DNA from 2 places in the Marinococcus sp. LNHM3E3-2.2 genome. Region 1 is predicted to be linked to the other one. Evidence: predicted binding sites of a transcription regulator. Region 1 holds the regulator's gene; the other holds the start of a gene.
The links. The regulator Rex, encoded in region 1, represses fermentation and respiration genes when NADH is low (regulators of the CRP and FNR family bind a similar motif). The targets are predictions, from matches to a motif close to TTGTGAAATATTTCACAA.

Region 1 (5,465 bases):
AACATTTGTTGTTAGCACTCTTTCGATTCGAGTGCTAAACCCAATTATTATATTAATCAACCTGGGCTTTGTTTGCAAGAGGGAAGCGAAAATTTTTTCTTCCTTTTCCCACTCCAGCGCTTGATGGCACCTGAATTCACATTCCCTGCTAATCGTTTTATTAACCTTATATTTCAAAATTGTCATAAATTCGCAAGCGCTCTCTTTATTCTTCCTGCAGGTACCTGTGATACAATTAGAGCGTTCGAAACTGGATTTAACCGAGAGAGATTAGGAGTGATCCCCTTCCATGGCCGCACGTTACTGGAGCATTGTTATTATTTATGTACTTATGCAGCTTTCGGGCATCGTTGCCGTCCCGGCCCTTTTGGCTGTAGGCAGCTTTGATTCCGCGCAGCAGGCTTCGTACTTCTGGATTTTTGCGAGCTTTATCGTCGCTTTGATTGTTATTTTAATTCTACTGATTCCTGAAAGAGGCCAGCGCCTTGCGTTTAATAAGCCAAAAATGCCGTGGCCGAATTCCGTAGCCTGGATTTTTATCGGGTTCGCCCTCGCCTACGCCGGTCAGATCGTTGCCGGTTTGATCGAACAAAACCTGCTCGGCATCGATACGGCGTCTGAAAACACGGCGCAGATCATTGAGCTTGTTAACAGCATGCCGGCCTTTGTCATTATCGTAGCTGTGATCGGACCGATTCTCGAAGAACTGGTGTTCCGTAAAGCTATATTCGGCTCGCTGTACAAACGAACAAACTTTTTTATTGCCGCTATTATCAGCTCCCTGATATTTGCTGCTGTGCATTTGGATTTCACCCACCTGCTCGTTTACACTATGATCGGCTTTGTGTTCGCTTATTTGTATGTCAAAACCGGCCGCATCATCGTGCCGATAATCGTCCACTCCATCATGAACGCATTTGTGGTCGGTATTCAGGTATTGTTCCAGGATGAAATCGAACGCATTATGCGTGAAGCCGAGAGTGCACTTATTCTGCTTGTTCAGGGGTTGATGTAATATGAAAGCTTCTACCGCTGCCCTTTTTTACTTTGTGCTCGGCGGAGTACTGCTGATGTTTACGTACTTTTCCGTCAGCGAGTCCTCCTGGTCGTTCTGGAGCATTCTGCTCGCCGCCTTTGCCGCCTACGACCTCGTAATGGGATTCAATTATCTGCGCCTCATGTCGGAGCAGAAAAAGAAGAAATAGCAAAAGGGACCGCCTGAATGTTGGCTGGTCCCTTTTTTATGGGTCAGTATAAATGAAGTATCCTGCTGGCAGCCTATTCGTTGTCCAGCGGATAATTTTTCAGAAAGTACACGAGCGTCTGCAGCTCGATGGCAAGATCAATATGATGCACGCGTACAGACGCAGGGACGGATAAGCGCGCCGGGGTAAAGTTCAGAATGCCGCTGATGCCTGCCTCCACCAGTTTTTCTCCAGTCGTCTGGGCGGCGGCGGACGGCACGGTGAGCATTGCTACGGAAACGTTATGCTCTTCAAGCTTCTCCGCCAGATCATCGGTATGATACACCGGCACATTTCCAATCTGCTCTCCCACCATGTCTTTATTGATATCAAATGCAGCCACAATCCGGGTGTTTTCATTTTTGGAGAAATTGTAGCGAAGCAGCGCCTTCCCGAGGTTCCCGACGCCGAGAAGTACGACGTCTGTCGCCTCATCCTGGTCCAGGGTAGTCCGGAAAAACGACAGCAGGTACTGTACATTGTAGCCGTACCCTTTCTTGCCGAGCGCGCCGAAATATGAAAAATCCCGGCGGATTGTTGCCGAATCCACCTTGACCGCCTCACTCAATTCGGTTGAAGAAACGCGGGTTTTGCCTGTTGCATACAGGCTTTCCAGAAATCGATAATATAGGGGCAGCCGCTTTGCGGTTGCCTGCGGAATTTTTTGCTGGTCTGTATTCATAATTATTTCCACCTAAATGTATTGTCATTGTCTGTAGACAGTATAGCATGCGTCCCTATGAAAACGTACCGAAACGCTTACCTGCAGCAAGACGTATCCTATTTCGCGTTTCGCCGAAAAGTACGATACACTGATACTATCAGAGTTGTTATTAAAGGAGCTATATAAATATGATTTTACTTCAATGTTCGGGTGTCACCAAGTCTTTTGGGGCAGAAACCGTACTTGATCAAATAAAACTCGAGGTAAAGGAAGGTGAGCGGGTGGCCCTGGTCGGCAAAAACGGGGCCGGCAAATCCACTCTCCTGAAAATTCTTGCCGGTGAATCCTCGTATGATTCCGGTTCGATCACGATGCCAAAGGGCACGACATTCGGGTATCTTGAGCAGCATACCGGCCTGAACAGTGATAAAACGATGTGGGATGAAATGCTTGATGTTTTTACCCACCTGCAAAAAGCTGAAGCGGAGCTGCGTCGTATGGAATCGAAAATGTCCGAGCCCGATATTATTGACGACGCCAGGGCCTATGAAAAGCTGATGGCCGACTATGACCAGCGCCAGCAGGAATTCGAAGCGCGCGGCGGCTACCGCTACGAGTCCGACATCCGCACGGTGCTGGCGGGTCTTGGCTTTGGCAGCTTCTCTCTCGACACGCCGGTGCAGTCGTTAAGCGGCGGCCAGAAGACCCGTCTTGCTCTCGGCAAGCTGCTCCTGGCCAAGCCGGAGCTCTTAATTCTTGACGAGCCGACCAACCATCTTGATATGGATACACTGCGCTGGCTCGAGCAGTATTTAAGCAGTTATCCGGGGGCTGTCCTGATCGTTTCCCACGACCGGTACTTTCTGGACCAGATCGTAACGAAGGTATACGAAATTATTCATAAGAAAGCCCGTTTGTTCTACGGCAACTACAGTGCCTTTCAGGAAAAACGGGCCGAGCTGTTTGAACAGGAAATGCAGGCCTATGAAAAGCAGCAGAAGGAAATTTCTGAGCTTGAAGACTTCGTGCAGAAAAACATCGTACGCGCATCTACAACAAAACGGGCCCAGAGCCGGCGGAAAAAGCTCGAGAAAATGGATAAGCTCGACAAACCGCAGCGGGACGGCAAATCCGCTACTCTGCGCTTCGACATCGACCGTCAGAGCGGCAACGATGTATTGAAAGCAGAAGACCTCACCTTTCGTTTTGACAACAAAGCGCCTGTGTTCGAACGTTTAAATGTCCGGGCCCAGCGCGGTGAGAGCATTGCGCTGATTGGACCAAACGGGACGGGGAAAAGTACCTTTTTAAAAACGATCAAGGGAGACTTTGAACCGGATGAAGGGCATATTCAGCTCGGAAGTAAAGTAGATCTCGGCTATTACGACCAGCAGCAGGCCGAACTGAATTCAGGCAAAACCGTCCTGCAGGAGCTGTGGGATGAATATCCGCTCGAAAACGAAAAGGATATTCGTACCGTGCTCGGCCAGTTTTTATTTACCGGCGAAGACGTACTGAAGCAGGTGTCCGACCTTAGCGGCGGCGAAAAAGCGCGCCTCTCGCTCGCCAAAATGATGATGCAGAAGTCGAATTTTCTACTGCTTGACGAGCCGACCAACCATCTCGATCTCGACAGCAAGGAAGTGCTCGAAGACGCTCTGATTGATTACCCGGGAACAATTTTGTTTGTTTCCCACGACCGGTACTTTCTGAACCGGATTGCAACACGCATTCTCGAAATGGGGGACGGCGACGTCCGCAACTACATCGGGGATTATGATTACTATTTGTTCAAAAAAGAAGAAGAACGGGAAAAAGCAGCGCTTCAGGCCGAGCGTGAAGGACCGAAGCAGGAGGATGCCGGTGCGGCTAAATCCTCGTTTGCAGACGACAAAGCAGCCAAGCGGGAGGCCCGCAAGCGGCAGCGCCGCATCGAGCAAATTGAACAGGATATTGAAGCCAAGGAACAGCTCGTCGAGGAGCAGGAAGCAGCTCTTTTCGAGCCCGACGTATACGAAGACCATGAAAAGGCCGCCGGCTATCAGACCTCAATCAATGAACTGAGAGGCGAGCTAGAGCAGCTGATGGAGGAATGGGAAGAGCTGCAGCTCGAAGAATCCAGTTCCTAGTTACAGCAAAACCCGTGTTCTCTGCAAAAGAGAGCACGGGTTTTTTGTTACGTATGAAGCGGCAGGCCGGGCACCCCGTTTAAATCCATGCCTGAAAAATTTCCCTTTTTCCAGTTGATATAGGCGGCAGCTCCGATCATGGCTGCATTATCGGTACATAAATGAAGCGGCGGGATCTGCAGCTTTACGCCGCTCTCTCTGAATTTTTCTTCCATCGCAGCCCGCAGACCGCTGTTGGCTGCCACACCTCCGACTACCATTACCTGTCTGGCTCCGCAGGCTTCTGCCGCTCGGGCCGTTTTCTCCGTCAGCACGGTAATGACGCTCTGCTGAAAGCTTGACGCAATGTCTTCCGGAGCTAGTTCTTCCCCACGCTGGCGGGCATTATGGAGTGTATTCATGACGGCTGATTTCAATCCGCTGAAGCTGAAATCATACGAACCTTCCTCAAGCCACGCCACAGGCAGCGGTACGGTCGGTGCTCCGGTTTTAGCCAGTTTGTCGAGCTCCGGGCCGCCGGGATACGGCAGGCCGAGAGTACGTGCGACTTTATCATATGCTTCTCCCACGGCATCATCTCTTGTCTGGCCGAGCAGATCATACTCCCCTTCTTCTTTGATCAGCACCAGCTCCGTATGGCCGCCGGATACAACGAGGGCAAGAGCTGGGTACTCCCACTCCGCCTCGAGCCGGGTCGCCTGAATATGACCCGCAATATGGTGAACGCCTATCAACGGCAGCCCCTTCGCGTAGGCTGTCGCTTTTGCGGCGTTCACGCCGACAAGAAGCGCCCCGACAAGTCCCGGGCCTTCCGTTACCGCCACGGCGGACAAATCAGAAAATGTGCTTTCTGCTTCCTCGAGGGCCTGCTCCATTACCTGGGTGATGGATTCCGCATGATGTCTCGAAGCGACCTCGGGCACGACGCCGCCAAAGCGTTTATGGCTTTTCATCTGGGAGAGGACGACGTTGGACCGGATCTCGGTGCCGTTTCTGATAACTGCCGCAGCTGTTTCGTCACAGCTCGTTTCCACAGCCAAAATATCTATTGGTTCATGCTCGTTCATTCATATTCACCCACATTACTATCGCATTTTCATTATTGTCCATATAATAATTTTTTCGCACACCGCCGGGCACGAATCCGAATTTATCGTACAGGTTCCTGGCCGTTTCATTGGTTTCACGCACTTCGAGCGTCATCGTCCGGGCCCCGTATGTGTAGGCAAGCTCCATTAAATTGGCCAGCAGCTCCTGGCCAATTTTCCGTCCGCGGTAGCGTGAATGCACCGCAATGTTGGTTACATGCGCCTCGTCAATGACGATCCACACCCCGCAGTAGCCGACAATTCTGCCTGCGACTTCCGCCACCAGATAATGGGCAAACTGGTTGTTGTACATTTCATTTTCAAACGCTCGCCGGCTCCA
Region 2 (5,465 bases), on a different contig from region 1:
GATTCCGTAACGAAAAACAGGTAACCGACAGCCTCGAAGCGGTCAGTGTTCCCTCCTTCTCGAAAGAGGAGCAGGAGAAGCTGACGAAGTTTTATTTAGAGGACGTAGAGCCAAGCATCCGGGGCGGCTATTAAATCGTATGATTAAGACAGGTTTCACCCGGGTATTGTAACGAGTGGACAAACTATAACGCAAAGGAGCGATTATATATGGGAAGCCAATCCGTTTCCGAACTTACTGCAGGTACAAACTATAAAGCGAGTGAAATCGACAGCTTTGTAGAAAACAACCATGTCACGGTCATCTCTAACAACGAGAATCAGTTGTTTACAGAGCCGGACCGCGAGTACAAAGTCGTTTATAAATTCGGCGGCTACTTCGATCATTCCGAAGAACTCGCTGGTAAAAAATTCGTTGAGAAACCAACGTACGTCGTAGAAAAAGTCTAAGCACAGATGAATCTGTGTTAAAGACGCAGAAAAGACCGGCACCCTTCAAAGGGCGCCGGTCTTTTTTAATGCTTTTGGTCCATTGCCTGGGAAAGCGACGAGGCAATCGGCACATCCTGAAATCTGATGCCAAGATTGACGGAGGTTTGGGCGATTTCGGGACGCATGCCTGCCAGAACAGGCTGTACGCCAATCAGCTTTAACGAACGGATCAGCCCGAAAATCTGATGAGCGACGTGGGTATCGATGCCGGCTACGCCGGAAAGGTCAATAAACAATTCAGAGACCTGCTTTTTCGAGCACGCCTCAAGTGTGTGCTCGAGTATTACTGCAGCCCGTTCTTCGTCAATTTCTCCAATTAACGGAAGAAGGGCGGAGGATTTATTCAGAGAGATAACCGGAGCGCTCAGTTCATTAATAATGCTTTCCCTCGCTTCTAATTTCTGAAGGAGCAGCCGGTTGGATTTTTCCACGTAAGAAAGAATAATCTGATCCATGCCGTTTGTTACGAGCTCCCGAAGCTGTTCTTTCATATTCGCAGAGAGCTCTGCGTGCTCTTCCGCATAAAAGCGCTTCAAATAGGCAGTATACTGCTCCCTGTACCTCATCATTTCCCGGACGACCCGCGCATCCTTCGTCCGGAAGTATTTAGGATCACTGATAATGCCGTCTATCCATACTTCAAAGGTATTCTCCCATGTATTCCGATCCTCGATAAAAATACTCGAGAAATATAAATGAAACTCATACGTCTGAGACTTCAGTTCCTCAACTTCTTTTGGGTCAGTCGTTGCGTAAGCAGATTCTCTGTCTGATTCCTCCAACGTTTCGTACCATGAATTCGCCATTTCCGCTGCGTGATTGACAAAATAGTCACGGATCAACTGGTTGGTGCTCATACGGCACCGTCTCCCTTCTGTATGCAGACTACTCATATCCTTTTCCGTGTTCCTTAAAAAAGGTGAAACTAAACGAGGAAAATTATGACTCCGGCTGGAGCTGACGGGACCTCCTTAACGTCCACTGATCTTTTTCAAGGTGTGCTTTAAAGCGGTTCATGATCCAAAGATGAATAAACGCCTGGGTATATTGATAAAAGTACCATGGCATAGCCGGAACATAATCATGTACCGCTACAATGCACTGGTTCGTGTGAGGAATTTTACGAAATTCCAGCCGGCCCCGTTCTCCTTCATTTACCTGTGCAAGGAGTCCACCGGTAATATAGTACAGCGCCCGGTCTTCTTCACTGCGCTCCTTGGAATAGGAGAGCTCGAGAAATGTTCTTTTCATAAAGGCAGGCCGCAGGCCGTACTGGTAGCGATCGGTCGTTTCCACCTTTACGAATGGGCGCAGAAGCTTCGGAAGCCACTTTATATAATAACGGGCCGTCCAGTCTGCGTCTCTTCCACTTGGGATGGTGACGCGCTGGACAGAGCGTACATTCCGCTCGACAGGTGCCGGCTTCAGGCGTGCCAGAATCGAGGACTGCTCCTTCCTGCTTTCCTTCAGAGAGTTTTCTGCCGCCTCCCGGAAAGGAATTTTTCCATCACTGATGCCCTTCACACTTTTGGCAGGGTCAGCCACCATTGGATGGATCAGGCTTTCAATCAGCGGATAAACCAGGCTTTTCGGCGTCCCTGTAGTTACACTCACCCACAGTCTTGAAAGGCGCACGGTGAAAAACGGCACGGTGACTGCGTAACGCTTTTTCCCCATCACCTTTGAAGTGATGTTCATCATTTTCCGGTAGGTCATTACGTCCGGCCCTCCAACATCGATGGAACGGTTGTAGAGCGATTCTTCCCCGATACTTTTTTGCAGACTGTTTAATACGTCGGCAAGCGCAATCGGATGGGTCTTGGTCTGCGTCCATTTCGGAAGGATCATGACCGGCAGCCGCTTTACCAGCTTTGCGAGAATAGGAAACGAGGAGCCCTGTGGCCCGACAATCAATCCCGCTCGTATAGCAGTCACAGGCGTCCGGTACGATTTCAGGATATTTTCTACTTCCAGCCGGCTGCTTAAATGACGGGACAGGCGGTCGGCTTCAGGAATAATGCCGCTCAAATAAACGACCTGCTTCACCTGCTTCTGCTCGGCGGCACGCGCGAAATTATCGGCAAGGATAACGTCCATATCTTCAAAGCTTCCCTGAGTTAATTTGGACGTCGGCATCATCGAATGAACTAAGTATAAAGCGTAATCTGCACCTTCAAGTGCCTGTTCCGCGTCTTTTAATGAAAATAAGTCACACGAGCGCCATGTTACATGCTCCTCGTTTTCTTTTGTGTCTATGTTTCTCGACAGAGCAATAATATCCGCGTGCTTTTTCAGTTCCTTCATCAGGTTTCTTCCGATATATCCACTAGCGCCAGTAATAGCTATCACCGGTCTCCGGCCGTTTATATCCTCCATGCTTGCACGCTCCTTTTCGCTTATAAGCTTTACATATACCATTCCCTAATTTCTCCGCCGCTAATTACATATTTATTTTAGAAATAATCCACTGCGCAATTATCACTGTAACAAAGCTGACGAGAAATCCGAAAACTACAAAAGCAAGCACCCACAGCCATCCTCTGTCGAGATTCAGACCGGCGAGCAGACCAATCACTGCCCACGTCAACGCTGTCGGCAGCGCATATTTTAACGCATTTTCCATCGAGTCATTCCCCCTCTTCTGCTCCTTTCCCGTTTCGATTTCCTCCCAACACGTAAGTTCATCATTTGTTCACAATTATATATTTTCTGTGCTTGCATCACTTTGTGAAATGGTGCACAATATAAATAGATAAAGATTGCTCATTCATTCACATGATTCATATTCGAAAGGGGATTTTATATATGAAAAGAAATCACGTCCACCGGGTTGTTGTTGTCGGAGCCGGAGCTGTCGGCAGCGGCTATGCATTTTCGTTAATTAATCAGGGCGTCGTCGAGGAGCTCGTGATCATCGATCTGGATGAACGCAAGGCCGAAGGGGACGTGATGGATCTCAATCACGGTAAAGCCTTTGCCCCGCATCCTACTAAAACATGGTTTGGCACCTATGAAGACTGCCGGGATGCCGACATTGTCTGTATTACTGCCGGTGCCAACCAAAAACCCGGGGAAAGCCGTCTCGATCTTGTAGGCAAAAACACGGCTATATTTAAAAATATCGTCGGTCAGGTGATGGATAACGGCTTTGACGGAATATTCCTTATCGCCACTAACCCTGTGGATATTCTTACGTATGCCACCCAGCAGTTCAGCGGGCTTCCAAGAGAACGGGTCATTGGAAGCGGGACAATTCTGGATACCGCCCGCCTGCGGTTTATGCTGAGTGACTATTTTGATACCGCTGCCCAGAATGCCCACGCCTATATCATTGGTGAACACGGCGACACATCGCTTGCCGTCTGGAGCCAGGCAAACGTCGGCGGCCGAAACGCAGTAGAACTCGCAGATGAAAAAGAAAACAAAAATGTGAAGGAAATGAAAGGCATGATTAAAGACGTCCGCGGGGCTGCCTATGAGATCATTGAGCGTAAGGGCGCCACCAGCTATGGCATCGCAATGGGACTCACCCGTATTACAAACGCGATTCTTAAAAACGAAAACAGCGTTTTGACCGTCAGCGCCCACCTTGACGGCCAGTACGGAGAAAATAATCTATGCATCGGTGTACCGGCCGTCATTAACCGCGAGGGAATACGGGAAGTGATCGAACTGCCACTGAATGAAGAGGAAGCCCAAGACTTCCACCACAGCGCAGAGACACTCCGCAGCGTATGGGAAAATGCGAACGGCCAAGCGGCTAATTAAGCAGGTCTCTTATTATACAAATACAGCCCTTCCACTGCGAAGGGTTTTTTCACGTCTCCACCCCCCTGAAGCGCACGGATTCCCCATTTCGGGGCAATGTATGTTAGAATTTGAAGGAATAGTAACATACTAGTGAGAAGGAGCCTGAATGTATGAGTATTTCACGTAACGACCCGTGTCCTTGCGGCAGCGGTAAAAAATACAAAAAATGCTGCGGCGATCCCGCCAACCAGCCAGCTTATACGACTGAAGAAGTAACCAACATACAGCTGGATCTTGCAGCCGCTGCGAACAAAGACAGCCGGAAGGATTTCAGCCATTATTACCGCCGTGTCTACCGGCCGAACTATTTCCCTTATGCCTGGCATAAATTTGTCCAAAACCTGGCGCTTGCCGACTTTTTACTGCACGGCAATGAGCGCAGGGAATGGATGAATATCCATCAGCAGATAGAGCAGAACAGTCAGCACCCGCGGCTTCAACGGCTTTATTCCAACTGGACCGGGCATAACCTGTCATTATTTCGTTTGAATAAAATGACCGACGACTGGTACGAAGTCACTGACCTGTTGAGCGATGAAGTTCACCACATTGAACCACTGTCCTTTTTCCGCGACCTGCAGGAAAACATTGTATTCCTTGCCTTTTTAGTTCCTGTGGAGGACAAATGGTATCCAATGCTCGGCCTGCTGCCGTTTCATCCGGACTTCGGCGATGACGTCATTAAAAGTGTTACCGGCTCTGTTCCGGATAACGAAGCGGATAAAGCCGGCTGGATCACGCATCACCTGCCGGACGTGCTTCGCACACTTAAGGATGATCTTCAGGAAAAATACCAGGAAGCAGATAGCACCTCCACCACCCCGTCTGAAACAGGTTCAGATGCTGCGGCCGATACAACAGAGACCGCTGCGGCATCCACTTCAGGCCTGAACGACGACCAGCAGAAGGTAGTGGAGGCGCTCGAAAACTCCGATCAGCTGTCTAAAGACGCAGCAGCTGCAGCTTCAGAGCTGTGGGCACGCTTTTGTGAACAGGAAAATCCTGTTATCCGCAAGCCGGAAGCCCAGGCAGCAGCCCTTGAATACGCAGTAGGAGGCGGCACCCAGAAAGAAATCGCCGAACGCTACGGCGTGGCCTCGTCCACTATTCGTACGCAGTGGAAAAAGATGGAGCCTTATACGTCAAATGAAAATGCATAAACAG

Region 2: ACTRXF_RS04195 (L-lactate dehydrogenase) is a predicted target of Rex. The motif match lies at 3,217-3,234, and genes of this name have one in related genera.

Annotation. Positions count from the first base shown of each region.
Region 1 is NZ_JBQLIC010000022.1:5,388-10,852, reverse strand. Features, by position in the region: gene ACTRXF_RS15710 (lysostaphin resistance A-like protein) at 290-1,015, shown strand; gene ACTRXF_RS15705 (DUF4305 domain-containing protein) at 1,017-1,205, shown strand; gene ACTRXF_RS15700 (redox-sensing transcriptional repressor Rex) at 1,279-1,926, opposite strand; gene ACTRXF_RS15695 (ATP-binding cassette domain-containing protein) at 2,097-4,037, shown strand; gene tsaD (tRNA (adenosine(37)-N6)-threonylcarbamoyltransferase complex transferase subunit TsaD) at 4,085-5,104, opposite strand; gene rimI (ribosomal protein S18-alanine N-acetyltransferase) at 5,091-5,465, opposite strand, start outside.
Region 2 is NZ_JBQLIC010000002.1:321,698-327,162, reverse strand. Features, by position in the region: gene ACTRXF_RS04220 (aldo/keto reductase) at 1-134, shown strand, start outside; gene ACTRXF_RS04215 (hypothetical protein) at 210-449, shown strand; gene ACTRXF_RS04210 (STAS domain-containing protein) at 515-1,348, opposite strand; gene ACTRXF_RS04205 (NAD(P)H-binding protein) at 1,431-2,867, opposite strand; gene ACTRXF_RS04200 (hypothetical protein) at 2,932-3,114, opposite strand; gene ACTRXF_RS04195 (L-lactate dehydrogenase) at 3,297-4,259, shown strand; gene ACTRXF_RS04190 (SEC-C metal-binding domain-containing protein) at 4,412-5,461, shown strand.